Regions from separate parts of the Fictibacillus sp. NRS-1165 genome, predicted to be linked through region 1. Evidence: riboswitches for the same ligand, from Rfam matches in the RefSeq annotation. Region 1 holds a riboswitch; each other region holds the start of a gene.

Evidence for each region. A riboswitch is a leader RNA that binds a small molecule or an ion and turns the genes downstream of it on or off. The one in region 1 is predicted to bind cobalamin.
Region 2: linked by a shared signal. The riboswitch ahead of ABHN01_RS19700 ((2Fe-2S) ferredoxin domain-containing protein) and the one ahead of ABHN01_RS17415 (ABC transporter substrate-binding protein) in region 1 are both predicted to bind cobalamin.
Region 3: linked by a shared signal. The riboswitch ahead of cobT (nicotinate-nucleotide--dimethylbenzimidazole phosphoribosyltransferase) and the one ahead of ABHN01_RS17415 (ABC transporter substrate-binding protein) in region 1 are both predicted to bind cobalamin.
Region 4: linked by a shared signal. The riboswitch ahead of ABHN01_RS01560 (ribonucleoside-diphosphate reductase subunit alpha) and the one ahead of ABHN01_RS17415 (ABC transporter substrate-binding protein) in region 1 are both predicted to bind cobalamin.

What each region holds. Positions count from the first base shown of each region.
Region 1 is NZ_JBDPNU010000039.1:66,393-74,124, reverse strand. It holds gene eno (phosphopyruvate hydratase) at 1-518, shown strand, start outside; gene ABHN01_RS17420 (GNAT family N-acetyltransferase) at 1,276-1,842, shown strand; cobalamin riboswitch at 1,879-2,071, shown strand; gene ABHN01_RS17415 (ABC transporter substrate-binding protein) at 2,198-3,154, shown strand; gene ABHN01_RS17410 (FecCD family ABC transporter permease) at 3,117-4,181, shown strand; gene ABHN01_RS17405 (heme ABC transporter ATP-binding protein) at 4,178-5,644, shown strand; gene cbiB (adenosylcobinamide-phosphate synthase CbiB) at 5,644-6,603, shown strand; gene cobD (threonine-phosphate decarboxylase CobD) at 6,578-7,657, shown strand; gene ABHN01_RS17390 (bifunctional adenosylcobinamide kinase/adenosylcobinamide-phosphate guanylyltransferase) at 7,654-7,732, shown strand, end outside.
Region 2 is NZ_JBDPNU010000046.1:27,819-35,550, forward strand. It holds gene ABHN01_RS19675 (VOC family protein) at 1-226, shown strand, start outside; gene ABHN01_RS19680 (VOC family protein) at 403-660, shown strand; gene ABHN01_RS19685 (hypothetical protein) at 734-865, shown strand; partial or broken gene ABHN01_RS19690 (DUF4003 family protein) at 837-1,699, shown strand; gene ABHN01_RS19695 (hypothetical protein) at 1,884-2,105, shown strand; cobalamin riboswitch at 2,196-2,383, shown strand; gene ABHN01_RS19700 ((2Fe-2S) ferredoxin domain-containing protein) at 2,581-2,970, shown strand; gene ABHN01_RS19705 (High-affinity nickel-transporter) at 2,970-3,671, shown strand; gene cobJ (precorrin-3B C(17)-methyltransferase) at 3,673-5,295, shown strand; gene ABHN01_RS19715 (sirohydrochlorin chelatase) at 5,307-6,215, shown strand; gene cobK (precorrin-6A reductase) at 6,212-6,988, shown strand; gene ABHN01_RS19725 (precorrin-8X methylmutase) at 6,988-7,635, shown strand; gene ABHN01_RS19730 (cobalt-precorrin-5B (C(1))-methyltransferase) at 7,639-7,732, shown strand, end outside.
Region 3 is NZ_JBDPNU010000005.1:38,140-45,871, reverse strand. It holds gene ABHN01_RS02405 (cation diffusion facilitator family transporter) at 1-366, opposite strand, end outside; gene ABHN01_RS02400 (hypothetical protein) at 487-1,293, opposite strand; gene bluB (5,6-dimethylbenzimidazole synthase) at 1,450-2,085, opposite strand; gene cobT (nicotinate-nucleotide--dimethylbenzimidazole phosphoribosyltransferase) at 2,092-3,153, opposite strand; cobalamin riboswitch at 3,286-3,436, opposite strand; gene ABHN01_RS02385 (nucleoside recognition domain-containing protein) at 3,495-4,889, opposite strand; gene ABHN01_RS02380 (FeoB small GTPase domain-containing protein) at 4,874-5,581, opposite strand; gene ABHN01_RS02375 (FeoA family protein) at 5,574-5,825, opposite strand; gene ABHN01_RS02370 (5' nucleotidase, NT5C type) at 5,994-6,569, opposite strand; gene ribD (bifunctional diaminohydroxyphosphoribosylaminopyrimidine deaminase/5-amino-6-(5-phosphoribosylamino)uracil reductase RibD) at 6,580-7,680, opposite strand; gene ABHN01_RS02360 (GTP cyclohydrolase II) at 7,673-7,732, opposite strand, start outside.
Region 4 is NZ_JBDPNU010000004.1:58,453-66,184, forward strand. It holds gene ABHN01_RS01530 (YjcZ family sporulation protein) at 25-117, shown strand; gene ABHN01_RS01535 (copper resistance CopC family protein) at 249-776, shown strand; gene ABHN01_RS01540 (metal ABC transporter solute-binding protein, Zn/Mn family) at 835-1,767, opposite strand; gene ABHN01_RS01545 (MogA/MoaB family molybdenum cofactor biosynthesis protein) at 1,917-2,429, shown strand; gene ABHN01_RS01550 (Fur-regulated basic protein FbpA) at 2,575-2,751, shown strand; gene ABHN01_RS01555 (CBS domain-containing protein) at 2,908-3,318, shown strand; cobalamin riboswitch at 3,381-3,580, shown strand; gene ABHN01_RS01560 (ribonucleoside-diphosphate reductase subunit alpha) at 3,749-5,980, shown strand; gene ABHN01_RS01565 (ribonucleotide-diphosphate reductase subunit beta) at 6,001-7,038, shown strand; gene crcB (fluoride efflux transporter CrcB) at 7,168-7,557, shown strand; gene crcB (fluoride efflux transporter CrcB) at 7,554-7,732, shown strand, end outside.

The DNA of each region.
Region 1 (7,732 bases):
CTGGTGAGGGTGTTGTTAAAACATCTGAAGAAATGGTTGCTTTCTACGAAGATCTTGTTTCTAAATACCCAATCATCTCTATTGAAGATGGCTTGGATGAAAACGACTGGGAAGGCCACAAGCTGTTGACTGACCGTCTTGGCAAGAAAATTCAGCTTGTAGGAGACGACCTGTTCGTAACAAACACAACTAAACTTGCTCAAGGTATCGAGCAGGGCGTAGGCAACTCTATCCTTATCAAAGTGAACCAAATCGGTACATTGACTGAAACCTTTGATGCGATCGAAATGGCGAAACGTGCAGGTTACACTGCAGTTATCTCTCACCGTTCTGGTGAAAGTGAAGACAGCACAATCGCTGACATCGCTGTAGCGACAAACGCTGGACAAATCAAAACCGGTGCTCCTTCCCGTACCGACCGTGTAGCGAAATACAACCAATTGCTTCGTATCGAAGACGAATTGGCAAGCATCAGCCGCTACCCTGGATTGAGCGCATTCTACAACCTTCAAAAATAAGCTATTTTAGTAAACCGCTTGAGGCCTGATCAGTCGCAAGCGGTTTTTTTTGTTGGATCTGGGGGATTGGCGCATAAATATTTTCATCAGATTCGCGCGTATTTCATGGAGACTGGCGCGTATTTCATCCTCAGAGTATACCGCGCAAAATTTAAGTCGTTCATGAGAAGGAAAAAAGGTGTTTTCCAGAGAAGATAACTCCAAAAAATAAAGAGGATGTGATCTTTATATTGTGATCGAACATCATTTGCCGATTTGTATTAGGAAATTAGAAGCCTTGTTAAGAAGACTGCCAGTAAATCATCCGAAACGCGCTAAAATTGAACAAAGTTTTGTTTAATAGAGCGTCAAACTACTCAATAAAAAACACGTCCAATATAATCCTGACATACTATCAAAGTTTAACGTTTCGGAAAATGATCTTTTAAAAGGCGTTCATTGCCCTTCGTGCTTCGCCTTTGGTATGCAAAAAACATATGCTGTTAAATGGCTTTGTCCATTCTGTAACCATTCCTCCGAACATGCCCACTTGTATTCTTTGGAAGACTTTAAACTTCTCATTGGCTCAACAATCACCGCGAACTCAAATTCTTTCTATCCCTCTCATCTCGTTCAATATCGGAAAAAATCTTCAAATCCCTAAACCTTCCCCACACCGGAACCTATAAAGACAGGCGATATCATCTTTAAATTTGAGAAGCTGCATATTATGATAAAATAGATCATTCATACTAGGGACAAATGGGAGGCCTGGAGCATGACGAAAATGGAGCTGGAATTTGAAAGATTGAAGATCAGAGACATTTCGGTTAGTGATGCCTCTGTCATCGCACAATGGAAAAGCGGCCCTTTATTCCGGAAAATGTCTACAGGAACGGCGACCATTATTAACGAAGGCAATCAAAGGCGGGATATCGAAAAAAGTTCAAGCTCTCCGAACGAATCATACTTGATGATCATCGAAAAGAGGAGCTCGCTTCCTGTGGGATATGTCCGGTTCAATTGGATGGGCGGCACCCGTCAGTATGGCTGGCTGCGGTTCGGGCTCGGTGCCGAATCCGGAAAAGGGTATATGCAGGAAGCCCTGTCAGGAATCCTGGACCACCTGTTTGACCGTGAGACCTATCGAATCGATGCAGAGGTTTATGAATATAACAAAAAAAGCCTGAAACTCTTGACCGCTCTCGGCTTTAAAAAAGAGGGTGTCAGAAGGCAAGCCTATTTTGATGAAGACGAGTATTATGATATTTATGTTCTCGGCCTGCTTAGGAGCGACTGGATTGCAGGGAGCCTTGAAGCTAAGAGATCACTGAATCTAAATTAAACTTTTCATTTTGCACTTAAGAGGTATAATGGATATAGCTGAATATGCGGTTAAGGTCCGTTTTATGATCAATAAAACGTTAAAAGGGAAGCTGGTTCAAGTCCAGCACGGTCCCGCCACTGTAATCGGGAGATCTTCTTACAATTTCCACTGTTCAAATCAAAGGATGGGAAGGAGAAGAAGATTGTTGATCGGAAGTCAGGAGACCTGCCTTAATTGCCTGTGCGAACCTTCGAGGAAAAGGTGAAGTAATTGTAATCATTTCTTTTATGATTAACTGTTGATTCGCTCTCCGAAGGGAGGGCTTTTTTGTTTGCACAACTGCAGCTAAACGATACATAGGAGCGTGAAGGAATTGAAGAAGTTTACACAAATTGCGATGATGCTGATGCTCGTGATCGCCATCATCGCAGGCTGTTCGGCCGGCAATCAGTCAACAGACAAAAAAGAGAACGGCAGTCAGGCAAAGAGTGAATTCCCCGTAACGATTAAAGATGCGGCGGATGAGAATGTAAAAATTGATAAAAAACCAAAGAAGATCGTCTCGCTCATACCAAGCAATACAGAGATCGCATTCGCGCTTGGCCTGGATAAGGAGATTGTCGGCGTATCGGACTTTGACAACTACCCTGAAGCGGCGACGAAAAAAACCAAGATCGGCGGTATGGAATTTAACGTCGAGAAGATTGTTGGCCTAAAGCCTGATCTCGTGCTCGCCCATGCCTCTGGCGCGCATACTTCCAAGCAGGGAATCGATCAGCTTAAGAATGCCGGCATCAAGGTCATCGTGATCAATGATGCACAGAACTTTGAGGATACGTACCATGCCATTGACATGATCGCTAAAGCAACAGGCACTCAAAAACAAGGGGATAAGATCGTAAAATCCATGAAGGATGATCTGTCAGCGATCAAGGAAAAAGCAAAACAAGTAAAGCAAGAGAAAAAGGTCTGGGTTGAGGTTGCACCGGCACCTGAGATTTATACAGCGGGTAAAGGAACATTTATTGATGAGATGCTGAACGCCATTCATGCAAAAAATGCGGCAGGCGATTTAAAAGGATGGGCGAAGGTTTCTGAAGAGCAGCCTGTCAAATATCAACCGGATGCCATTGTAACGACGTACGGCTACTATTCGAAGAAGCCGATGGAACAGATTATGGCCCGTAAAGCCTGGAAGGACGTTCCTGCGGTAAAAAACAAAGAAATTTATGATGTGCACTCCGATAAGGTAACACGTCCAGGACCGCGTTTGATTGAAGGAGTGGAGGAGCTTGCAAAAGCCATCTATCCGGAAGTATACAAAAAGTAAAATCATCGTTTCATACACAGCTGTGCTCCTGCTTTTAGGCTTAGCTGTTGCTCTGGGGATATCGGTAGGTTCAATACCTATCCCCCTTTTTCATGTGGTGAAGATATTGGGAGCAAAGCTTTTCCATTATCCCGTACCTGCTTCGATCGATTCATCCATCGTTAATATCGTCATGGAAATCCGCTTTCCCCGAGTCATTCTCGCTATGCTTGTCGGCTGCTCACTGGCACTGGCAGGAACAGCATTTCAGGGGCTGCTGAAAAATCCGCTGGCCGATCCTTATACGCTTGGGGTATCGTCGGGTTCAGCCTTGGGTGCAGTGGCTGTCCTGTTCTTCGGCATTCAGCTTCCAGTACTCGGAAATTTCACTCTTCCGGTAGTGAGCATAATTACCGGTTTTCTTACCCTTGTCGGAGTAATTTATTTCGCTCGCCTTGTGCAGCGCAGCCTTGCGGTTGAGACGATTATTCTGGCAGGCATTTTAAGCAGTTCATTTATAGGTGCTTTAACCTCTCTTTTAATCGCACTGACCGGGGATGAATTAAGGCAGATCATCGGCTGGCTGCTCGGCAGCGTATCCATGAGAGGATGGCCGTACGTTCAGCTGATCACTCCGTTTTTGGCTGCAGGGCTTATCATTCTCCTGGCAAGTGCACGTGAATTAAATGCACTTTCTTTTGGCCGGCAGGATGCAAGGTCAATTGGTGTGGACGTGAAAAAACATACGTCACTCGTGCTGTTCGGGGCTTCACTTTTGACAGGCTCGGCTGTAGCGGTGTCAGGCACCATCGGGTTTGTCGGCCTTGTCATCCCTCATATGGTGCGCATGATCTGGGGAGTGGATCATCGCCATTTACTGCCCCTTTCCACGATTCTGGGCGGGGTATTTCTCGTTCTGGTCGATCTCATCGCACGAACAATCATCTCGCCGACGGAGCTGCCGATCGGTGTATTGACGGCGATCATCGGAAGTCCGATTTTTGCCGTGATTTTTATCCGCTATCGTAGAAGGAAGGTGACTACATGATACAAATTCAGCAGCTTACTGGAGGCTATGACGGCAAGCCCGTGGTAAAAGATCTTTCGTTTTCCATTGAAAAAGGAAAAATAACCGGCATCATCGGACCAAACGGGAGCGGGAAGACCACTCTCATGAAGATGATAAACGGAATGCTGTCTCCGCAGTCCGGTGAAATTTTAATTAAAGGAAAACCAGTCAGCAGCTATTCCGCCAAGGATTTAGCCAGGATCATCGCTGTTCTTCCTCAGCATGCGGAAAGTTCGTTCGACTTTACCGTCCGTGAAGTGGTAGCGCTCGGCCGCTATCCTTTTTACAAAGGCTTGCTGAAGCAATCATCGCCGAAGGACGAAGAGATGGTCCAGCGATCCATGGAGTTTACAGGAGTCCAGCATTTTGCGGAGAAAAGCATCCAGTCCTTGAGCGGCGGCGAACGGCAGCGGGTTCTTTTGGCTAAGGCGCTTGCGCAGGAACCAGAAATCCTGCTGCTCGATGAGCCGACGAACCATCTTGATCTTTCCTATCAGATGAAACTTATGGACTTGCTGAAAGATTGGGTGCAGGGCTGCCAGCTGACGGTGGTTGCCATATTGCATGATTTGAATATTGCCAGTCTGTACTGTGACCAGGTTCTTCTTCTCGATGAAGGAAAAGAGAAGGCGATCGGAAAGCCTGGTGACATTATGGACAGCATCCTCCTGGAAGGTGTGTATGATACGAAGCTGAGCAGGCAGGAGCATCCTCAGAAGCCGAAGCCCTTAATCGCGCTTGTGCCGGCTGAACGAGAGGAACAAAAGAAAATAGAAGATATTAAGCTTCAGGCCACAAATAAATCAATGGTGTTCCGAAGCCCGTATTTTTTAAAAACAATGTCTTCGGCCCTGATCGGCGGAGGATTCGGTTGGGCGAATACGTTTGTTAACCGTCACGTGGACAGGAACTACAATTGTGATGATGCTCATTCTGAATATGAAGCGTACCTGCGCTCCCTTCCTGTCAATCCGAATGAAACGGTTGGAATGATGACAGCGGCACGGCTGGAGGATGCAGGAGTGGTTTCTATAGAAAAAGACGGAATCAAGCTTCTTGCCGCAGCAACATCAGGGACATCCAATGCGGTAGATGCTGCTCAATCGTGGCAGAGGAAGGCTGGATCTGTGGCAGTTGGCACAATTAATATCTGGCTTTTTCTGGAGGGACAGCTTACCGATGAGGCATTTGTCCAGGCGATGATGACAGCCACAGAAGCAAAGGCCAGTGCGCTCAGAGATTATGAGATTAAAGATCCGATTACAGGAACGATGGCTACAGGTACTTCAACGGACAGCCTTTGTATCGCGTCGACACAGCAAGGGAAAAGGATGAGCTACGCCGGTACGATTACTCCGTTGGGAAAAGCGATTGGCCATGCCGTCTATCAGACCGTTGGTAAAGCAATCGAAAACGATAGAAAGAGAATGTCACAATCATGATGATGGCCCTTCATCTGCTATCAATGGTACTCGCTTTGATCATCGACCAGCTCATCGGTGATCCTCGCTGGCTGCCGCATCCGGTAAGAGGTTTCGGCAAATTGATTTCTGTGATGGACCGGGTGCTGAACCGGGGAAGATGGAAAAAGCTGAAAGGTTCCATCATGCTTTTTATTCTTCTATCTATTACCCTCGTACTGACTTTTATCATCGTAAGGTTTGCTTATTCCATAAACCTTGTTTTAGGGGTTTTCATAGAATCGATGTTCATTTCCACGACCATTGCGGCCAGAGGGCTTAAAGAAGCAGGACTGTCGGTGCTTGTGCCTCTTAAGCGGGGAGATGTGCAAGAGGCCCGCAAAAAACTAAGCTGGATTGTCGGAAGAGATACAGAACATCTGCCTCCGGCTGAGATTGTGAGAGGGGCTGTCGAGACGGTCGCTGAAAATACGAGTGATGGAATCACCGCTCCTCTATTCTTTGCCTTTATTGGGGGGGCACCGCTCGCCTTGGTGTACCGGGCGGTCAATACGTGTGATTCCATGGTGGGCTACAAGAATGAGAGATATAAAGACTTCGGCTGGGCATCTGCCCGGTTTGATGATGTATTAAATTACGTACCAGCCCGGCTTACTGCGCTTCTTATGGCAGCAGGATGGCTGGGGAAAAAACGGTTGACCATCTCGTGGCTGAAGGAACAGGCGAAGAACCATCCCAGCCCGAACAGCGGATGGAGTGAAGCGGCGGTGGCAGGAGTTCTTGGTATACGGCTCGGCGGCACGAATTATTATAAAGGCCAGGTCTCTTATCGCCCGTACATCGGCCGTCCAATCTACAGCTTGAAGGCTATACATATTGAAAGGACAATAGCGATCATGCAGCGTACTGTCATGTGGTTTACTATCGTATTAATTGCAGCGGGAGGGATGTATATTGTTGCTGCCCAATCATGGAGCTAATCCGCAGCTGCTGGCAAAATCCTTGAAAACCAGCCTGGTTGAGAACAGCATAGATTTTAGTGTAAATGTAAATCCATATCCTGCACTGTCAAAAATGAAGGAAAAGTGGACCAGCCTTTACGAAGAAATTCTGGACTATCCCCATCCGTCCGCCGGTCCTTTCGTTCAAAGGGCGGCTGAAATAGAAGGGGTGAGGGCTGACCAGGTACTGGCAGGAAACGGAGCGGCTGAACTGATTTTTCTTATTGCTCAAGCTTACCGGGGTACGGACGTCCTCATTACAGCGCCTGCTTTTTCAGAGTATGAAGAAGCGTGTGCAGCGAACGATTGCACGGTGGACATCTATGTTACTTCAGAAGGTGAAGGCTGGCAGGCAAATCTCGATGAGCTGAGTGAAAAACTGAACGGGAAGCAGCTTTGTTTTCTTTGCAACCCGAATAATCCAACAGGAGTCGCATGGGATCTGGACACTTTGGAATCGATCGCTGCTTTGTGCGATCATCATCATGTTACACTCGTCGTGGATGAAGCCTTTGTCCACTTTTTGGAACAGCCTGTATCCACTGTTCGCTTGATGGGAAAGTATTCCAATCTGATTGTGCTTCGGTCGATGACGAAGATGTTTCATCTGCCCGGACTCCGTTTAGGGTATGCCGTGTCATCCAAAGGGCAGATCGATCGATTGAAAAAGCATCAGCCTCCCTGGAGTGTGAACGGTCCCGCACAAAAGCTCGGTCTGTTCTGTCTGGAACAAGAGGATTTTGCAGCAGAGGCAGCTATGAAAACGACAGACGAGCGCAAGCGGATGTTGCCGATCCTCCACAAGATTGGATTTGAAACCTCTCCTTCCGCTGTTAACTTTTACTTGTTAAGGGAGAGAGGAGAAGGAAAGGATCCGTTGGCCCTTATTAAATATCTGCTGAGCCGAGGAATCATCGTCAGGCATACCTTTAATTTTAGAGGGCTCGACGGCCGGTATATCCGCATTGCCGTCCGAACGCCTCAGGAGAACGACCGTCTGCTGGCTGCACTTGAAGGGTGGAACTCGAGATGATGATCTTTATTACCGGAGGAGTCAGAAGCGGAAAAAGCTCATTTGCCGAAATGTCTGCCATTTATCATGGAAAGA
Region 2 (7,732 bases), on a different contig from region 1:
CTTGATGCTATCTGATACGTTCCCGGGGATGCCCTATGAAACTGGAGACCAAGTAACAGTAGCGATCACAATTGACAGCGCCGAAACCTCCAAAGAAATTTTTGAGAAGTTAAAAGAGGGCGGAAAAGTGATCATGGAGCTGCAGGAAACCTTCTGGAGCCCATCTTATGGCCAGCTTAAAGATAAATACGGAGTGACTTGGCAAATCTCAACACTGGGAAAATAAATACATCGTTAAAAAAAAGCTGCCTAGGCGGCTTTTTTTACTTATGTTTGATTCCACTTAAACAGAGTGAGATTTAAAATGGCAAGAGTGGTTGGATCTGAAATGAATAGTCAGGAACCGGAAAAAGCAGCTGCATTCTATTCAAATGTTTTTGGATGGCAGGTGGATGAACCTCGTTGGCACTATCGGTTGTTACCACAGGAGAGGATCGATCAGAAGAAATCGATGGAGGAATAGCAAAAGGACCTCACGATTTTCCGCATGGTACTCGGATTCAAATCGAAGTAGAATCCATTGATGAGGCAATTTCAAAAGCAAAAGAGAACGGAGCGATCATCGTTCGGGAGAAGATGGAATTTGAAGAGTTTTATCTAGCTTACCTGGTCGATCCGGCTAGAATTGGCTTTGGCCTCATTTCAGAAGAAGTTTTATAGGTAATCATTTGAAACTTTCCTATAACAGATCCGTAAATTGGTTTAGTCGGAAATTTGGAAGGGGAGTTAAGGCATGCTGACACCATCCTTTGAACAAAAGCTTACTACATATACCGATATATACAGCCAGCTGAAAACGGCGTTTAAATGGAAAATGAGTGATGATGATCGCTTCCATGTATGTGATCAACGAAAAACCGTTTGATTTAAGGCGGTTTGAGTCATTGAGCGATTATGTTAAAGAACAGGTAGGAGCGTTCAATACGCTAAAGTCTTCCTACCGTTACACAACAGCCGCGATGCTCGATGTGCGTTTTGAGAATTCTGTAGAGAAGTTCCATCGCCTGCTTGAAGTGTACGAAAAGATGGTCTCTGGTAAATTCAGCAGGGGTGCCTCTACTTATATTGCAGCTCAAGTGATGCTGGAGCAAATCGAAAATGGCAGAACGGAGGACATCGAACGAGTTATGCAAGTGTACAAAGGGATGTCATCCAACCATTTTTTTCTTACTTCCAGTACAGATTTTCCGCTGGCCGTCCTTCTTGCAGAACGGGAAGGAACGGTAAACGATTTGATGAAACAGATTGAGTATTTTTATAAATGTCTGAATCAGCAAGGATTTGCGAAAGGGAATGACTTGCAGTTCTTAAGCCACATCCTGTCTCTAGGGGACGAAAATAAGGCGGATGCCCTTAACGAACAATGTACAAAAGTGGCAGATGCCTTCAGAACACAGTGGAAAAAGCCAAGAGCGATGCATTATCCGCTGGCCGGTCTCCTCGCTCTATTAAAAAGGAAGTGGCGACTGTTTTGAAAGCCGCAGACCGTTTAAGCGACGAGAAGCACTTTAAGTGGCATAAAGACATGAATATCCTAATGGTGGCCAATTTCCTACTGAGTGAGAAGATGCATGACACTACCTTGCTCGGGGCCGGAATCTTTGCAGCCATCGAGGCAATCATGCAAGCACAGCAAGCAGCGGCGATTGCAGCCATTGCTGCCACAACTGCAGCTTCTTCCTCGAGTGCAGGAAGCTAGTAACCTTGAAAAAAGAACTGCAGCGCAGTTCTTTTTTATTAACTCACTGCACCAGTCTCTAAGGGGTGTTGCGCTAAATACGCTTGGCTGGGCGGATTATAGAGATCTTTGGATTGAACGCGGGTTGTTCCTTTTTCCTTTTTTCCTGCATAAATTAAGGTACTAAGGAAAAGGGGAAACCACAATGCTCGAGATCTTTTCTGTCATTGGCGCAATCATTGGTTTTGGCGTTATGCTTTGGGTACGTGCACAGCTTAGAAGTGCAAAGGTGTTTCAGAAGATCGTTTCTCAAGATAACGGGATCCTTCTCTTATTCATGTATTTGGCTATTGGAGCGGTTGGATTACTGATTGTGGGAGTATGCTTGAACTACTTATATGAAGTCGGCGGCGGCCCCATCTATTGAGAAATTTGTCGATTAAGTTTTATGCCCAAAATAAAAAACTATTGTGAATATCGTGAAAGTATAGTAGGTTTAATGGCAACGGGATTTATAACTGAATAGAAGTTTAAGAGTGCTCAAGTTTACATTGAGATAATAGGGAAACCGGTGCGAGTCCGGTGCAGCCCCCGCTACTGTAAGCATGGATGATCTTGTAATGAACCACTGGCCAAAAGGCTGGGAAGGAAACAGGAATCAGTTGATATGCGAGCCAGGAGACCTGCTTTTAAATGAGTAATACGATTCTCGGAGGGAGGATGATGTGTTAACATGCAATGGAAATCATGGATTGAATGATTTGGCATGATTCGATATAGGGTGACCTATTTGTCTACTAACCTTCCGTTACCGTTTTATGATGAAACGGTATTTTATTAGGGGGCTGACATATAGAGTCGCCCTTTTTTGCGTGCAAAAAAAATCAAGAGGAAGTGATCTGATGACGACTTGGAACTTAAATGGAACGATGAGCCACGTATTGATCTGCAACGGATCCAGCTGTATGCGGAAAGGCGGCGAGGAAGTCACTCAGGCAATCAGGGACGAAATTAAGAAGCAGGATCTCGATGCTTTGGTGCATACGACAAGAACACGATGTAATGGCCGGTGCAAGGACGCCTGTGTTGCGATCGTCTATCCGGAGGGAGCATGGTATAAAATGCCGGATGAACATGCCGCCCGAGAAATGGTAAAAGGCCATTTGTTAAAAGGAGAAAAGGTGAAAGAGCTCCTCATTTACGAGTACGGTGAGAACGGATTCTCCCTGACAGAAGAAAATGGCTTGACCAAAGGGATTCAAAAGGGAGAAAAAAAGGAGGCTGTCCGCTGATGGAACTTATCACTTTTGCCATGCTTGCGATCTTCATAGGCATGCGTCATGGATTGGATGGGGATCATGTCGCAGCCATTGCAGATATGGTCGGCAGTGAAAAGAAACGGAGACGGCAGCTGTCCCTGGGAATCATGTACGCTCTTGGCCATGGGGCCATCGTCTTTTTTATCGGCCTTCTTTCGATCTATGTGGGAGCGAAGATGCCAGCCAGTGCTCAAAGCTATTTGGAACTCTCGGTCAGTGTCACCTTAATCGTGCTGGGTGCCATCATCCTGCTGTCCATCTTCCAAAGCAAGCAGGACTATAAATATAAAAGCAGACTGGAAATTGTCATGCAATACATAAGAAAGGTCACAGGCTCCCAAAACAAAGAGGATTCCAGCCTGACGAAGTTTGGCATCATCGGAGCTTTTATTATTGGAATCATCCATGGAATCGGTGTAGAAAGCCCGACACAGATCGCTGTTGTCTCACATGCAGCCGGATTTGGGAGTGTTTCCGGTGCAACGGCTCAGCTCGTATTGTTTGTTGTCGGACTGCTGTTCTCAACGATCTGTGTAACGTTTCTGTTCACGTGGGGATTTATGAAGGCGAGCATAAAGAAAGGATTTTACATTGTATTAGGCTGTATAACCGGTTTTTACAGTGTAGGCCTTGGGGTCTATATGATGGCTGAACTGCTCAAAGGAGGATTTTAAATTGAAAGGGAAACTCTTGATCATCGGATTCGGTCCAGGAAGCTATGACCATATTACGGAGCGGGCGAAGCAGGCAATTCAGGAAAGTGACTGCATTGTTGGCTACAAGACCTATGTGGAACTGATCCAGGGGTTAATCACGGATCAAAAGGTGATCAGCACCGGAATGTCAGAGGAAGTCAGCCGGGCGCAGGCTGCGGTCAAACTGGCGGAAGAAGGGAAGAAGGTCGCTGTAATTTCCAGTGGTGATGCGGGAGTTTACGGTATGAGCGGCCTCGTCTATGAGGTGCTTGTTGAAAAAGGCTGGAAAGAAGAAACCGGAGTAGAGGTTGAAGTCATTCCAGGCATTTCTGCGATTAACTCCTGCGCGTCACTGCTCGGCGCACCCGTTATGCATGATGCTTGTACGATTAGCTTAAGCGACCATCTAACGCCGTGGAAATTAATCGAAAAGAGGATTGAGGCAGCGGCACAGGCTGATTTTGTCATTGCCTTCTACAATCCAAAAAGCGGACGCCGTACGAGGCAGATCGTAGAAGCTCAAACCATCCTGCTGAAGCATCGTTCACCGGATACACCGGTTGGGCTGGTGAAAAGCGCATACCGGGACAGGGAGGACGTTGTCATCACTAACTTAAGAGAGATGCTTGATCACGAGATCGGCATGCTGACAACGGTCATCGTTGGCAACTCACAGACCTTTTTGTATGACAGCAATAAACTGATCACGCCAAGGGGCTATCAACGGAAATACACACTGAACACAGAAAAACAGCGGCTGAAACCGCATGAGCGCCTTCGAAAAGAGAATGAACCATGGGCGCTGCAGGACGAGGAACCGGAGAAAGAACATCAGCCAGAAAAAGAGACTCAGAAGGCCTCTGCTCTCGAGTTGGCGACAGAAGCGCTCGCTTTGTCGTCTGGTAATCAAGCGGAACCGCAAAAAGAAGAATCTCCTGTTCCATCCGGTGTGGAATCCATCCTGGAATTTGGAGTGAGTCCGGGCCTCGTGAACAAGAAGTTTACGGCCAAGCAGCTGATGACATTGGCCGAAGTCGTAGGCGAACATGGGGAGATGGAATATACCCCCCACCATCTGATCAAGGTACAGCTGTCGACGGACAAGCCGGAACAGGTGACCGAACAGCTGGAGGCCGAAGGATTTCTGCTGCTGCCGGCAGGTGATGTTCTGCAGATTAAAGCGTGTGATTTTTGTGACGGTGAAAAATATGATTCCATTCCTTATGTGGAGCAGCTGCAGGACGAGCTTGGAGGAATGCCGCTTCCTAAAGAACTGAAGCTCGGCTTTAACGGATGCGGTATGGCTTGCTATGGGGGTGTTCAGGAAGACATCGGCATCGTGTTCCGCAAAGGGAAATTCGATCTGTTCTTGGGAGGCAAGCCTCTGAGCCGGACAGCCCATTCCGCTCAGCCGGTGATGGAAGGAATTGAGCCGGAGAAGCTCGTCGGCATCGTAACGTCCATCATTCAGGAATACGAGGAAAAAGGCCATCCGAATGAACGGTTCTTCAAGTTCTTTAAACGCGTACAACAGGTAGGCGGATTCAAACATAGAGACATGGCCCCGGTCATCGAACTGGAACCTGCGCCATGCGGGGATTGAGGAGGAAAACAATGAACGCAATCTTAATGGTAGGCCACGGAAGCCGTGATGCAGAAGGAAACGATCAGGTGCGGGCATTTATCGAAGGGATTAAGCCAATGGTAAACCATGAGGTGCTCGTAGAAACATGCTTCCTGGAATTTGAGAGCCCAAACATTCACCAGGGAATCGAGGCGTGTGTCAAAAAGGGAGCGACCTCAGTTGCAGTTGTTCCGATCATGCTGCTCCCAGCGGGACATTCCAAAATCCATATTCCAGCTGCGATTGATGAAGCGAAAGAAAGTTATCCGCATGTGAATTTCACGTATGGAAGGCCGATTGGCATCCATGAAGCGGCACTGGATATCCTGAACTGCCGTTTGGAAGAGATTGGAGAAAACACGGACGCTCCCGAGGAAGATACGGCCGTGATCCTGCTGGGCCGCGGAGGCAGTGATCCTGATGCCAACAGCGATCTGTATAAAATCACAAGGCTACTGTGGGAGAAGCTGAATTACAAGATCATCGAGCCGGCGTTCATGGGTGTGACTGATCCGCTCATTGCGGAAGGGGTGGAGCGCTGCATCAAGCTTGGTGCGAAAAAGGTCATCATACTTCCGTATTTCTTATTCACCGGAATCCTGATCAACCGTCTGGAGAAATTGGTGGATGATTTTCAGGAACAATATCCAGCGCATACTTTCCAGCTCGCCCAATATTTTGGATTTCATCCGAACCTGCAAACCATTATTCTAGACCGCATCGAAGAAGTACTGGAAGGGGAAGTGAAGATGAATTGTGATACATGCCAGTACCGTTTGGATGCGATGGAGCATATTGATCATCATCATCACCACGATCATGACCACGGCCATGGGCATCACCACCACCACCACCATCATCATGAACATACTCACGCAGGAGAGGAGCAAAAGGTATGATCCTTTTTCTCGCAGGTACGAGCGATGCGAGGGAGCTCGCATTAACCATCAAGGCGGCGGGATATCCGCTTCTTGCTACGGTCGTAACGGAGAATGCCGCTCGCGAGCTTAAAGAACATGGGCTGGACGTACATACCGGACGGCTGGATCAGGAAGAGTTCGGCACCTTTATTGAAAAACATAAGATCACAGCCGTGGTCGATGCCTCTCATCCGTTCGCTGAGGAAGCGAGCAAGAACGCAATGGCCGGAGCAAAATCAAAAGGGGTCCTTTATATCCGCTATGAGCGGGATACCCAAAGCTATCATGATAACAACCTGCTCCTCGCCGACACATATGAAGAGGCAGCAGATCAGGCGGCAAGGATTGGCGGAGTGGTGATGCTGACGACCGGAAGCAAGACGCTTCAAACGTTTACAGAAAAATTGCTGGATCTTCCGGATACTACTTTAATCGCCCGAATGCTGCCGAGAAAAGACAACATGGAGAAATGCGAGGAGCTCGGGCTTAAGCAAAAAAACATCGTCGCCATTCAAGGGCCTTTTTCCAGAGATTTCAACAAGGCGCTGTTTCAGCAGTTTAACGTTACCGTCATGGTGACGAAGGAAAGCGGCAAACAGGGAGCCGTCGATGAAAAAGTAGAAGCAGCTCTGGAAATGGGCATTCAAGTCGTAATGATTAAACGGCCGAAGATCACGTATGAGAATCGCTATTCGAACTTTGAAGAAATCGTAAATCATATTTCCCGGGAATGGAGAGGAGTATTGGCATGATGGATTTTAAAACGGAATTTAAACCGCTGACCGTCCAGCCGCAGCAAATTGAAGGACGGAGCTTTGAGATGATTGATGAAGAGATTGGAGAGCATCACTTTACAGAGGAGCAATATCCTATCGTTCGCCGTGTCATCCACGCGTCTGCCGATTTTGAGCTCGGAAAGAGCATGCTGTTTCATCCGGATGCTGTCCAGGCGGGCATTCAAGCGATCCGAAACGGAAAAAAAGTGGTGGCAGATGTGCAGATGGTACAGGTCGGTGTGAGCAAGCCCCGAATTGAAAAATACGGCGGTGAAGTGAGGGTCTACATCTCGGACCCGGACGTAATGGAGGAAGCAAAGAGGCTGAACACCACTCGCGCCATCATATCCATACGTAAAGCGATCAAAGAAGCGGATGGCGGAATTTTTGCCATCGGAAACGCACCGACTGCTCTCCTCGAATTGATTCGTCTCGTTAAAGAGGGAGAAGCGAAGCCGGGTCTGGTGATCGGACTGCCCGTCGGTTTCGTATCAGCGGCAGAATCGAAAGAAGAATTGGCGAAGCTTGATATCCCTTATATTACGAACCTTGGACGCAAAGGCGGCAGTACGGTTACGGTTGCCGCATTGAACGCGATTTCCCTTCTTGCAGAACAGGTCTAAACCATGAAGAGCAAGACGGCAGAAAAGGATAAAAAGAACCTCCGGCAGGGCTATACGACGGGGGCTTGTGCCACAGCAGCCACCAAGGCTGCCCTGA
Region 3 (7,732 bases), on a different contig from region 1:
GCCTGAACTTACAATACTGACCGGGTTTAATATGCGATGGTATGCTTCCCAAAAGATATAAACAGCGATAGCAATCAAAGCAATGCCATTAATAAATGCAGCCAAAATCTCAAAACGCTTGTAACCAAACGTTTTAGAATGGGAAGATGCCTTCTGCCCGTATGTCATCGCTAAAAGGCTTAATCCCAGAGCGGCCGAATCGCTCAGCATATGACCCGCATCTGACAATAATGCCAGACTATTGGTCATAAATCCGCCAATCACTTCAACGACCATAAAAATGGTAATAATCAGAAACGCGCGCTTTAAGGCTTTTTTATTGCCGCTCCAGTGATGGTGGTGGCTGTGATCATGAGAGTGTCCCATAGCTCTACTCCCCCTTATATGAATATATGCTCATATATATTATGACAATGAATTATGAGATGTGCAATCATTTTATGAGCAGATAAAGAAAAAGCAGCCGGTACGGCCGCTGTCGAAATTTTAATAGAAGGGGCCTTCATATAACGACGATTTAATGACAGGCTTAAACGGAAGCCTGTATTTTTCCAGGACGGATTGAACGACTTCCCTGAGCCATTCAGGACTTGTTGGCGAAACATACACTTCATCAATTAATGTGTTCAAATTACTTTGGACATATGCTCCGTCTTTATGGTCAAAAATGCGGTTATTGGGGTTATCAAATGCCAGCAGACGTATCTCGTTTTCATGACTGAAGGAACGGCGTTTGTAGAATAGTGTTTCATAGGGATTCAGACTGGCCATCTCAGAGTTGAAATTGATGTACTGAACTTGTCCGATATACGTATGAAACCTCTTATCCGATATGCTCGTGTACAATTTTTCTAAGGTGGAGCAGATAGCGATGCCCTCATCCGATTTTAAGTACAGGTTCCACATCGCCGCTGATTCTTCTTCGTTCAAGTGCCAGCAGTTCACACCGACATAGTCATGCATCTGCTTGATGTATTCATGAAGCTGTCTTCGCTTCTCCTCTTTTGATAACTTATCATTTACAGGTATAGTAAGGTAGGACAAAGGATCATTCAAAATATTATTTACATCCAGCGCAGAATAGCTGCCTTCATGGTTATCCACGAACAGTGAAGGTTTAGGAAAGAATAAGGATTTTTGATAAAGCATGCTGACAAACTTTGCAAAGTCCATGTACTTCCATACCTTTGATTTTCCAGAAAGCCGTTTGCTGTTTTTTATGTTGTATGAGTTGTTTTGATCAAACTGAGATTCGAATTTGATCAATGCCTTCTCAGCCCAGTATTCACTCATAAAACGATCCTTTCCACGATTTTTACATATTCATCGTCTATAGTTTTACTTCCCCGTTTTCCTTGCCATCCAATCGTTCGATAGGAAAAAGCTCCTGTCCATACAGAAGCTTTTTATGAAATATGCATATGCCTGTCCTTTTCTAATTATGATGCTCTACCATTTATTATAAGAAACTAAGTTTTCTATCTCCCTTTTTTTCTCCCATCGGGCCGTTGCCAGAATGGGTTGTTTTGGATACTCATCTGTATAGCCGATCGAGAGTAAAGCAACTGGTTCAACATGAGGGGGAATTTCTAATATCTCCCGCACATCGGCTTTTTTATAAAAGCTCACCCACCCCATGGCTAATCCTTCGGCGCAGGAAGCCAGCCACATGTTTTGAATCGCACAGGCGGTCGACATGATATCTGTTTCAGGTATTGAATTTCGCCCCAGAACATGTGAACCGCCCCTGGAAGGATCGGTTGTTACACAAATGCTTAAAGGCGCTTCTTTGATCCCCTCTATTTTCAGGCTCAAAAACTTTGTAGACCGATCATCATCTTCATAATGAATGGCAAGGGCCCTTCGTTCTTTATCAGCGGCCCATGCTAACCGTTCCTTGATTTCCTGTGATGTGATCAATATAAAGTTCCACGGCTGCATGAAACCAACGGAAGGAGCATGATGAGCAGCTTCCAATATCCTGCTTATGGCATCCTCTGGTATCGGATCAGGCAGAAAACTCCGGACATCCCTTCTTTTAACGATTACTTTATAGATGGCTTCTTTTTCATCTTTTGTAAACAATGGAATCTACTCCTCCTTCATTCTTTTTGTTATCTGAGCGGTTTCGAATGTGGCCATATTCTTTAGCATTAGGACAGCTGATTGAAGAATAGGAAAAGCAACAGCCGCCCCGCTTCCCTCTCCCAGCCTCATACCCAGGTCAAGAAGCGGCTCTTTATCTAACAACTTTAATAGGGTCTGATGTCCAAGCTCTGCCGAACGATGAGCCATAATCATATAGTCTGAGGCGCGGCTGTTTATCATCGTTGCAATCAATGCTGCGGTCGTTGATATAAAGCCATCAACCAGAATCGGGATTCTATGTGCCGCTGCAGATAGCATGGCACCCGCCATGCCCGCAATTTCAAGCCCTCCCAGTTTCATTAATACATCAATAGGATCCTCCGTTTTTGGCATCCTTTTTTCAATGGACTTTTTTATCAGTTCCTGTTTGTACTGAACTTTTTCATTGTTGATGCCCGTTCCTGTTCCGACCAGTTCAGTTAAGCTTTGCCCAGTGACAGCGACGATAATGGCACTGCTCGCAGTGGTATTGCCGATCCCCATCTCTCCAAGGATTAGACAATTGACTCCCTTGTTGATAAGCTCCTTCGCCTCAACAAAGCCTGTATCAATGGCTTGAAGCACCTCTTCTCGGGACATCGCATCCTGATGATAAAAATTGGCGGTTCCATATCGGATTTTTTTCTTTACTAATCCTTCCTCTTCCTCCAAATCGGCAGCTACACCAATATCGACTATTCTTAAGACCGCCTTGATCGATTTACTGAATACGTTAATCGCTGCTCCGCCATTTAAAAAGTTTCGCACCATTTGGCTTGTTACCTCCTGGGGATAGGCTGAAATCCCTTCTGAAGCGATGCCATGATCGGCAGCGAATACAATAACGCCGGGCGGGGTAATATTCGGAAACAATTCACCTGTCATTCTAGCCAATTCAATGGCTAATGCTTCTAATCTTCCAAGGCTTCCAACAGGCTTAGTCAAAGAATCTGCATAAATTTCTGCTATTGAGCCCATTCCTTCATTCAGCTCTGGTATATTTAGTTGCTGCCATTCATACTTCATTTGTTTACCTCTTCCTTTCAGTTTTTTCTTCATACAAAAAAACCTTAACTAGAGAAGTTAAGGTTTAAGAATACATTTGTAAGCAAATAAAACGATCGCCGTAGACATCCTTTCTCTTCCCTCCGAAGATTACAGAAACTAGATTCTTAAGCAGGTCTCCTGGCTTGATCAGTTAATAAAAGGCAACTGATTTTACAGTAGCGGGGGCTGCTCCAGATTTTCCACTGGATTCCCTATTATCTCTCCACATTCCGTTTTGAGCACTTAAAATCTTTTATTCAGTTGTGGTACACTCCCTATAATACCAGTTTTCCCTCCGCAGTTAAAAACGTTTATTATTGCTATGCTGCTAACCTGGTGATCTGCGCGACTGCAAACGTAACCAGAATAGCGATCGCTGTAGGAATGATAAATGACAGGAAGGTCCATTTTGCACTTTTTGTTTCTTTATAGATGTTAACCAGCGTTGTGCCGCATGGAAAGTGAAGCAGGGAAAAAAGCATCATGTTCAAAGCAGTCAGCCACGTCCAACCATGGCTCTCGAAGATCTGTTTTAAATCTCCAAGATTATCCACTTCGGTCATGGCGCCAGTAGAGAGGTAGCCCATGATCAGGATGGGGAGCACGATTTCGTTTGCCGGCAGGCCTACCAGAAACGCCATGAGAATATACCCATCCAGCCCAAGCATCTGTCCAAACGGATCGAGGAAATGGACGATATGCAATAAAATACTCTGATCTCCTGCGTTCACGTTGGCCAGCACCCAAGTTAAAATACCAGCAGGCGCCGCTACTTTTACCGCCCTCACCAATACGGATAAAGACCGCTGAAGCGAAGAGCGGATCACAGTTTCCCAGAACTTGGGCCTGCGGTAGGGCGGAAGCTCCAGTGTATAGTGTGTAGGAACCCCTTTTAATGCCGTCTTGGAAAGGATCCAGGATACAAGAAAAGTGACAAGGATTCCAACAAGAACGATGCCGACAATGACCGCTGTTGTCACAAGTGACTTTGCACCGCCTGTATAGCCTGCCGCCATAAACAGCGAGGCAAGGACAATCAGCGTTCCCCACCTTCCATTACACGGAACAAAATTGTTCGTTAAAATTGCAAGCATCCGCTCTCTTGGGGACTCAATAATCCTCGAAGACAGCATGGCGGCCGCATTACAGCCGAATCCCATCGCCATCGTTAAAGACTGCTTACCGTGTGCCCCAACCTTTTTAAACACCCGATCCATGTTAAATGCTACTCTTGGGAGATAACCGTAGTTCTCCAGAAGTGCAAATGTCGGGAAGAAGATTGCCATTGGAGGAAGCATTACACTGATCACCCAGGTCGTTCCCCGATACAGCCCCAGAACGAGCAATCCATGCAGCCAGTCAGGCGCATTCATAAGCTGAAAAAGCGAGGTGATATGACCTTCCAGCCATCCAAAAAAGCTGGCAATCATATCTGACGGAACATTCGCTCCTGCGATCGTGAGATAAAACACGATGCCAAGCATGATGATCATGATAGGAAAACCCCAGATCGGCGATGTAAAAATCGCATCGAGCTTCTCCGTATGCTTATCGCGTTCGGTCTTTCCAAATGAAACACTGTCTTCGCACAGCTGTTTGCTCTCCTGATACAGTTTCAGTACGATCTTATCGCGGAGATTGGGAGATGCTATCTGCTGTGCTCTCTCGTACAACTGGTTTAGATCACCAGATCGGCCGGCTAGCTCTGATTGCATACTGTTTCCTCCTTTGTTTTTAGCCTTGTATTCAACTCTTTCAGCAGCGATTCATCTCCGTCCAGCAGCCGTAAGGCAATCCATCGGGATGAAATACGGTCATCCACCACTTGTTTTACGAAGGGCTCCAAGGAAGCAATCCTCGCTTCTATCTCACCATCATACTTGATCTGCACTGGTTCACACGCAATTTTTCCTGAGACGATTCGGTCAATTGTATCAAGAAGTAAAGGAAACCCTGCCCTGTTTCTGGCAGAAAGTTTTATTACAGGAACTCCTAGACGCCTTGCCAGTAACCGTCCGTTGATGGTAATCCCTCTCTTTTCTGCTTCGTCCATCAGATTTATGCAGATGATCACATTCTTTGTCATTTCCAAAATTTGAAGGGCGAGGTTCAGGTTCCGTTCAAGAGAGGTAGCATCAACGACAACGAGCGTCAGATCCGGCTTTTCAAAAACGATATAATTTCTAGCCACTTCTTCATCTGCTGAATTTGAAAAGATAGAATAAGTACCCGGAAGATCAATAAACCTGTATTGCTTACTCCTATGCTTGAAAGTTCCTTCAGCAAGCGAAACTGTCTTTCCCGCCCAGTTTCCGGTATGCTGCTTCAGGCCGGTCAGCGCATTGAACAACGTGCTCTTCCCTGTGTTAGGATTGCCGGCTAAGGCTATACGAAATGTATCAGTCATGACGTATCAGCTCCCCCTGGATTCTAGTGCTCTCCTCTTTCCTCAATGCAATCGACGTCTGGCTGACCCGAAAGGCAATGGGATCTCCCAGAGGACTTTTTCTGATTACCTCAACAAGAGCTCCTTGCACAAAACCAAGATCCAGCAGCCTTCTTCTCATCACTCCTTCGATCTCCATGGAGGTGATGCGAATGATGTCTCCATTTTTTCCATCAAATAAGGATATACTTTTAGTCCCATCCATCTATTTTTCCTCCACTCTTATTTGTTTCCCTCGAGCAACTTTTGCTTATATCATATGTATATACACTCTCTTTGTCAATGTTTCTAAAAAAAATAAAAAACAGCACCTTATTTCAGGCGCTGTTTCTCCCGGTTTTCACCGTGGCTTTGTTGAAAAAAAACAGCAGAATTATCTTCTGCTGTTTTCCATAACCAACTCTTTCAGTTCTCCCCAGTCAGTCAGTCGTTGTCCTTTGTAATGCCGGTTGTACGACTGGTCCTTCACAAAGATTTTCAGGGCATCAATGTCCAATGTCTCCAGGACACCAGGTTTATCATCGAAATAATAATCCAAATCCAACTTTTCAATGATTTTTACTTTTTCTTGATCCTTCATTCCGCAGAAAAACTTTTCTTCTTCCACCGGAAAGCCTTGCTCAATCATCCATTCCATCGTCCGTTGGCCATGTTCCCCTGGACGGGCAGTAATGTAATAGATTTCATGTCCCTGATGCCAAAGCTCCTGGAGCGTTTCTACTGCCTGTGGATATGGAGGGCAAGAGGTAAAATAGATTTCTTCAAGCAAGCTGTTCCACATCTCTTTGCCTTCCTGATCACTGAGGCCAAAGGGATGGTGGATCTCTACCGTTTTCAAATCTTCAAAAACATCCTCTGCAATCTTTTGATTTAATTTTTTATTATAAATGGAAAATGCATGGCTTCTTAAATTAATCAATGTATCATCTATATCAAAACCGAATTTCATGTGAGTCTCCTTACTTCCCCTGATACACCGGATAACCGGTGAATTTAAAATCTTTGCCTGTTTGCACAATGCTCAAATCCCTCAGTTCCACCGCATCGCTCATCCTTTCAATGCCCTCGCCTTCAAGAAAAGTAGGCGACAGGCTTCCGCCTACCAGTTTAGGTGCCATATAAACCACCATTTTATCAATGAGCTGGTGCTGGAGGAAGGACGCAATAACGGCTCCACCACCTTCAATCATGAGTGATGAAACGAGCCGTTCACCCAGCAGGTCAACAACTTCTACAGGGTTTACCTGTTCGGCCAGGCTTTTGGTTACAAAAACAGTGACCCCTGCTCTTTCCAGCTCTTTTCTCTTCTCTTCACTGGCGAGCTCGGTCGTAATGATCCACGTTTGTGCTTTGCCGTCCTGAACAACGTTTGATTCAAGCGGGATCCTTAACGTTGAATCGAGGATCACCCTTATCGGATTTCGGCCGTTTGGAATCCGTGTTGTTAACTCGGGGTCATCCTTGATAACCGTATTGACACCCACAAGGATGGCCATGTTCTCGTTACGAATGTGATGAACGTCTGTGCGTGCTTCTTTTGACGTGATCCATTTGCTGTCTGAAGTATACGTAGAGATTTTGCCATCGAGTGTAGCAGCTGATTTTGTTGTAACGAACGGCCGCTTCTGGACGATGAATTTGTTGAACACTTCATTCATGTTTTGTGATTCATTCTCAAGGACACCAGTGATGACTTCGATGTCAGCTTCTTTTAATATGGCGACCCCTCTGCCTGAAACAAGCGGATTCGGATCCAGACTCGCGATAACTGCCGTTTTAAGGCCCGCTTTCACGATAGCTTCCGCACAAGGCCCCGTTCTTCCGTAATGTGAGCAAGGTTCAAGGGTAACATAAATGGTTCCGCCCTTTGCTTTCTCCCCAGCCATACGTATCGCATGGATTTCAGCGTGCGGTTCACCCGGTTTCAAGTGAGAACCGATTCCAACAATACGGTTTTCATTGACGATGACCGCTCCGACCATGGGGTTGGGATCGGTTTGGCCTTTCATCGCTCGTGCGTTTTCAAGTGCCAATTTCATATAAAATTCATGATTAGCCATTAGGACAGCCTTCTTCCTCTTGTAAGTGTCCAGAGCGGGCCACTTTTGTCTT
Region 4 (7,732 bases), on a different contig from region 1:
CATCTCGAAAGAGGAGGTAACAAAATGTCATTTGGACACGGTGGAAGTGGATTCGCCCTTATTGTGGTACTGTTCATTTTGTTAATTATCATAGGCTGTGCTTGTGCATTTTGCTAAGCCCTGATCAGGCATGAAAAAAAGTTAACAGAAAAGGCCCCCGGATTTCTCATCATCTGGGTGGTCTTTTTTAATGTTTTCCATTACAGTATATATAGCAACGAGGAAAATAAAGGAGATGTAACTGTCGCATGAAGAAGTACATATTGATTCTAACCGGAGTTTTTTTTCTTTGTTCTGCGTCGATCGCGTCCGCTCATACTGGACTGGAATCTTCTAATCCCGCAGAAGGCGCAGTAGTCAAAGAAAACATAAGCAAGATTACACTGACCTTTGAATCAAAAATTGAAAATTTAAGCACGATGAAAGTCACACGGGATGGTAAACCAATAGATGTAAAAGTGGACGTGAACAATAGTGTCATGACCGGGTCTGCATCATCTCCCTTTGAAAACGGAAGGTATCAAGTAAACTATAAGATTATCGGTGCTGATGGACATATTATTCAAAAGGATTATTCCTTTGATGTTCAAAAGCCGCAGGAAAAGAAGGCGGAAGAGCCAAAAAGAGAAAAAGCAAAGGATGAAAAATCTCAAAAGGAAGAAGAAAAAGCAGGAAAGGCTGAAACGAAGTCAAATCAAGCTGGAGCACCGCTGTTTATTGCCGTGCTCCTCATTGTGATCATTGGAGCCGTGCTGTTCATTAAGAAAAGAAAATAATAAGCTAACCTAAAAAGGCAGGAACGTGAATCAATGAATGACTCATGTTCCTGCTTTTTTATTGCAGGGCTTGTTTTATGACTTGAACATTTTTCTGCATGAGTGATAAATAATCCTCGTCCGCTTCAGCATCTTTAGGACTGAGCGTTTCCAGATTTCTTAATTTTAGCGTTTTTGCTCCGGTTTCTTTTTCAACCACTCTGGCCACTTTATCGCTCGCGCTGTTCTCAAGGAGCACATAGCGGATATGCTTTGCCTTGGCGTGTTTGATCAAGGCTCGCAGCTGCTTTTGAGACGGTTCCTGGGAAGTGGAGAGGCCGGAAACAGGTATCTGTTTCAATCCATAACGATGCTCCCAGTAACCATAGGCAGCATGGGACACAATGATCTCCTTAGTAGGACTTTCGTTGACCGTTAGTTGGAAGGATTCATCCAGCCTTTTTAGATCCTTCCTTAATGACCGGTAATTCTTTTGAAAATCTGATTTCGCTTTTGGATTCAGATCGATCAATGCCTTTTCAATATTTTTTGCCATTTGAATGGAGTACACCGGATCGAGCCAGATGTGAGGATCTTTATCCCCGTGTTCGTCATGTGCCTCATCATGATGCTCTGTTTTTTCGAGCGTAAGGCCTTCTGCAGCTTTAACGGTTTTTACGCCTTCTTTTTTAACTGTTTCATTCACTTTATCTGCAAAACCTTCAATACCTGTTCCATTATAGATAAAAGCATCGCTATCAGATATTTTGATCATGTCCTTCGTAGAAGGTTCAAAAGAATGGGCGTCAGTTCCCGGGGGTACCACGTTGGATACAGAAACATGCTTGCCTCCGATTCTTTCCGTAAAGTATTCGAGAGGATAAAGCGTTGTTGTTATGGTAAGCTTATGAGGGCTGTTTAATTTATGTTTTGTGCCTTTCGCGCAGCCTGATAGGATCAAGGATCCGATGATCATAAACGCCAGGGCGGCATAGACATATTTTTTGTTCATTTGATTGCTCCTTCCGGTCTAATTATAACGGAAACGTTACGTTTTGCAAAGCGTATTTATTCCGATTTATTCTTTTGATCAAAACAATAGACTTCTTATTATGAATAAAGGATAATACATCCATTACTAAGTTTTGAAAGGAGAAGCATATGAGTGTTGAAGAGCATAAAAAAGAAGCCCCTTTATCTGTCTCCTGCAAGATTATTACAGTAAGTGATACAAGATCAGTAGAAACCGATCGCAGCGGCAGCCTGATCAAAGATCAGCTATTGTCAAATGGCCATGCGGTCGCGGAGTACGTCATTGTAAAAGACGAGCAGGAAGAGATTCAATCTGCTGTCTTGAACGGTTGTCAAACAACTGAAATTCAGGCGATTTTAATCAATGGAGGAACAGGTATTGCAGCCAGGGATGTGACCATTGAAACGCTGAAACCAATGTTTACAAAAGAGATCACGGGATTTGGTGAACTGTTTCGAATGCTGAGTTATACAGAGGATATTGGATCTGCTGCTATTTTAAGCAGAGCAGCAGCAGGAGTCGTTGGTTCCACAGCTGTTTTTGCCATGCCTGGATCTTCCGGGGCGGCTGCACTTGCCATGAAGAAACTGATCCTGCCCGAGCTCGCCCATGTCATTCGGGAAATCAATAAAGATTTATAAAGAACGACAGAATACAGTTCTTCTCTCAAGCTGTAATAAAAGTGTCCGCTATCCAATAAATTTCAGTAAAGCTTAATGAAAGCTGAAACTATTTGGCAGCTGCAGCGTATACTTTATTATGAAAACGCTTTAATGGGAGGGAACGATGGGCGGAATATTGCGGAAAGCCATTGAAGATCGAAAGAAATTCCTTATCCAGATGCTGAAAAAAAACGGGATAAGCAAAGAGATTGAAGCAGAGCTTTCCAATCGGCCATTAACTGAGCTGGAAGAAGAATATAAAAGCTGGCTTTTTAAGCAAAGCTTTACGGGTAATCAGTGAAAAAAGTTTAAATAAACGTTCGTGAGGGAATAACCAATAGAGCATTGCGTCCGTCTTAGGGCTTTTTTTGTGTCATAGTTTATACTGCTCATTTATTTTAATTTTTGTTATAGTAGAAAAGAACGGCTGCAATTTATGGTTAAAGGAGATCACAGCATGAACATAGCTTTTTATCTATTGCCTAAGGAAGAGGTTAAATATTTAAATCCTGAGTCGACCATCAGGCAGGCATTGGAGAAGCTTTCTTATCACAAATATACTTCTGTTCCCCTTGTATCTGAGGACGGTCAGTACGTAGGTACACTGACAGAGGGGGATCTGTTATGGAAACTGAAAGAGGCGTTTGATCTCGGTTTTCATGATGTGGTAAAAACGAAACTGAAGGATGTTCCACAGCGTGTGAATAACATTTCAGTATCGATCAACTCAAATATGGAAGATTTAATTACATTGGCAACCGATCAAAACTTTATTCCTGTGACGGATGATGACGGGCATTTTATAGGGATTATCCGCAGGCGGGACATCATAAAGTACTGTGCAAATACGATTTGGAACAACAAATAAATGAAACAAAGGTGTTGACAAATACTATATTTAGTGTGAAAGTAAATGTATTAAACTAAATATAGTATTTTGAAACGAAAGGTGTCTTGCGAGACTTAAAAGGGAATCCGGTACTCAAGCCGGAGCTGTCCCCGCAACTGTTATGTGGACGAAATGAGAAACCACTGTGTAACGACGCGCACAAGAATGTGGCTGTTATACGGGAAGGCTCAGACTAGGAGGAAGCATTAGCCAGTAGACCTGCCTTTTTGTTTCACGGTTTTGATTCTTCGGGGATTGAGAAGCAGAAACGGCACTGTAATGGCTATTTTTGTTTCTAATAACTCGTGTCGTTTTTAGGCTCATCCACTGGATGGGCCTTTTTAATTTGCAGATGTTTAAAGGAGGAGATGTGACTGTGGTTATTGCAGGCGGAACGGATCATCTTATTATGAAATGGCTGGAAGACATTCTTTTTGACTTTCCACAGCTTAATAAAAAGGAAGAGTATATCGAACAAGTGGGCTATTATGCTGAAAAAGGCGGAGCTCAAGCAGAAGCTATGAATATGGCCATTTTGCATGCCCTCGAACGAATCTCCATACAGGAACCTGATTGGACTTTTGTCGCAGCAAGAATTCACCTGAGAAAACTTTACTCTGAAGCGGTCAAGAACAGGAATACCGAAGGGACAAGGGGATATGGCTCGTTGCAAGGGCTGATTCGTACACTCACAGATAAAGGAATCTATGACGAGAACCTTTTAAGCAGCTATTCTTCGGAAGAAATCGATGAGCTTGAAGCGGAGATCATGCCCCAAAGGGACGAACTTTTTACATATATCGGCCTTCGTACGCTGGGTGACCGTTATCTTGCCAAATCTCATGAAGGCGGAGTGTATGAACTGCCGCAGGAACGTTTTATGATCATCGCGATGTCTTTGATGTCCGGTGAACCATCAGAACGCCGATTGAATCTGGTTAAGGAAGCGTATTGGGCAATGTCAAACTTGTACATGACCGTTGCAACCCCCACCCTTGCTAATGCAGGTAAAAATTATGGCCAGCTGTCCAGCTGCTTCATCGATACGATGGATGACAGCCTGCGGGGGATCTATGATTCTACAACAGATGCAGCAACTCTCTCAAAGGGAGGAGGGGGGATTTCTGTTTACCTCGGAAAAATCAGAAGCCTTGGATCAGAAATCCGTGGATTTAAAGGAAACTCATCGGGCATCATTCCATGGGCGAAGCTGCTGAATCAGACAGCAGTGAGTGTCGATCAGCTTGGACAGCGCAAGGGAGCCATCGCTATTTATTATAATGTGTTCGGCAAGGACCTTTTTTCTTTTCTTGATGCCAAGCTGAATAATGGTGATGAACGGCAGAGGGTTCATGATTTGTTCCTCGGACTCTGCATACCGGATTTATTTATGGAGAAGGCGGAATCGAGAGAAGACTGGTATCTTTTTGATCCGTATACGGTAAAAAAAGTGATGGGGTATGAGCTCGATGATTTCTATGATGAAGAGCCGGGTAAAGGCAGCTTCCGCGCAAAATACGAAGAGTGTGCAGCTGCGGCAGACCGCGGGCTCTTCGGGGAGAAAGGCTCCGGCTATGACGTGGTGCCGGCCATTGAGATCTTTAAAAGAATCATGAAAAGCCAGCTCGAAACGGGGGTACCGTATATGTTTTACAGAGACACGGTCAACCGGGCTAACCCGAATAAGCATGCCGGCATGGTATACTGCAGCAACCTCTGCACCGAGATCGCCCAGAACGGATCGGCGACTACGGTGGAAGAGGAATTCACACAGGACGGAAAAATTGTGATCACAAAAAGCCCTGGAGATTATGTCACATGCAATTTAAGCTCCATTTCATTGGCCAAAGCCGTTAAAGATGAGGTGCTTGAGCGATTGATTCCTATTCAGGTCCGCATGCTGGATAACGTCGTTGATATGAACCAGGAACGGATTGAAGTGAAACAAGCCGTCCTTACAAACAAGAAATACCGTGCAATCGGCTTGGGTACTTTTGGGCTGCATCACCTTTTGGCAGTGGAGGGAATCCGATGGGAGTCAGAGGAGGCCGTATCCTACAATGACCGCCTCTACGAAAAGATCAGCTATTTAAGCATCCGTGCAAGCCATGAACTGGCCAAGGAAAAAGGAGCTTATCCCGCTTTTAAAGGTTCTGAATGGGAAACCGGCGTTTATTTTGAAGACAGGAACTATATAACGGACGAGTGGAAAGTATTAAAACAACAGGTTCAGCAGAACGGTCTGAGGAACGCCTGGCTTATGGCGGTTGCACCTAATGCAACAACGAGCCTGATCGCAAACTCAACGGCATCCGTCGATCCGATTTTTAAAAAAGAATACTCTGAAGAGAAAAAGGATTTTAGAATTCCGGTAACCGCTCCTGATCTTACTCCTCAGACAAACTGGTACTATAAATCCGCATATGAGCTGGATCAGCACTGGAGCATCAGACAGAACGCTGCTAGACAAAAACATGTTGACCAGTCGATTTCGTTTAACTTTTATGTCAAAAATACGATTAAAGCGAAAGAACTTCTCGATCTTCATATGACGGCATGGAAATCAGGCTTGAAGACCACCTACTATACGAGATCAACATCCATTGCAGAATTGGAAGACTGCGAGAGCTGTTCCAGCTAAGAAAGGGACTAGATGAAGAAATGAATACATTGACAGAACGAAAACTATATGATGTGAAAGCACCGAATGCATCTACCGGCTTGATTAACGGACAGAGCTCCAATGTATTAAACTGGGACGACGTGCGTTACGGCTGGGCCTATCCGCTTTATAAAAACATGCTAGCCAATTTTTGGACCCCATTTGAGATCAATATGTCAGGCGATGTGAAACAATACCCGAATCTATCAAGTGAGGAAAAGGAAACATTTAATAAGATCATAGGTCTGCTGGCTTTCCTGGACAGCATTCAAACGGATTACTCTTCGAGGGTTTCAGCCTATCTAACGGATTCCAGCCTTTCCGCTCTCATGACGGTTCTATCCTTTCAGGAGGTCGTGCATAACCAATCCTATTCGTACGTGCTATCAAGCCTGGTCAACAAGCAAAAACAAGATGAAATCTTTGAATACTGGAAGCATGACCCTGTGTTGAGGGAACGGAACGATTTTATAGCGAATGGCTACTTGAAGTTTACAGAAAACCCGACTCCGAAAACTTTTATGGAATCGATCGTTTATGATATCGTCCTGGAAGGCTTAAATTTTTACTCAGGCTTTGCGTTCTTCTATAATCTTGCCCGAAACCAAAAAATGGTCGCCTCCAGCACCATGATCAATTATATTAACCGTGATGAACAGCTCCACGTCAGGCTGTTCTCCAACATTTTCAAGGAATTGCTTAATGAAGTACCAGAATTAAATTCTCTTGAGACGGCCCGGTTCGTTCAGGAAACCTTCAAAAAGGCAGCAGAACTGGAGATACAATGGGGTCAATACATTATCGGAGATCGTTTTCCGGGACTGCGGATGGATGATTTAGAAGCCTACATTAAATTCATGGCGAACAAGCGAGTAAATGAACTTGGAATCGAACGCCCTTTTGAAGGCTTCAGAGAGAACCCTATGAAGTGGATTAAGGCGTATGAAGATGTTGACCATGGAAAGAGCGACTTCTTTGAGCAGAAGCCCCGGCAATATACAAAAGTTTCAGATGCCAACGGCTTTGACGATCTATAACTTAAACGCAAATTGTGTTAATTGAAATAAACATGATAAGATAATATCGGAGATGAAAATAGAGCTCCTGCCGCCTTAGCGGCAGGAGTCTGTTTTGTTTAGATTCAGGAATGGAGAGGACAAGCGCACATGCTTCTTTACATACTGGTAGGGCTGGCAGGAGTGGCTGGAGCCCTTTTAAGATACGGCATTGGACTTTTTTGGGAAGGAAGTTATCCGCTGGATACCTTCGTGATCAACATGGCAGGCTCATTCGCTCTCGGCTGCCTCGCGTTTTGGATTGAAAAAAATGCTAAAGTTCATCCTTATCTAATGGCAGTGGCGGGGACGGGATTCATCGGATCGTTTACTACGTTTTCTACATTCAGTGTAGAAAATATCAAACTGCTTGAAACAGGCCATACAGCAATTGCCGTATTTTATATTCTTTTAAGTTTAATAGGAGGTCTGTTCATGTCATGGCTTGGTTTTGTTCTGGCACGGCGGCCAAGAAAAAGAGGGGAGGGCCGGCGAGCATGATGCAGGCGATGTTAGTAGCAGCGGGCGGCTTCTTTGGAGCCGTTTTCAGGTTTGGCATCGGACAAATGGTAAAAAAAATAACAGAGTCCACGTTTCCGATCGCCACATTGTTTGTGAACTTAACAGGATCCTTCCTTCTTGGCTGGCTCACGAGAGCCCATGCAGATGATTCTAT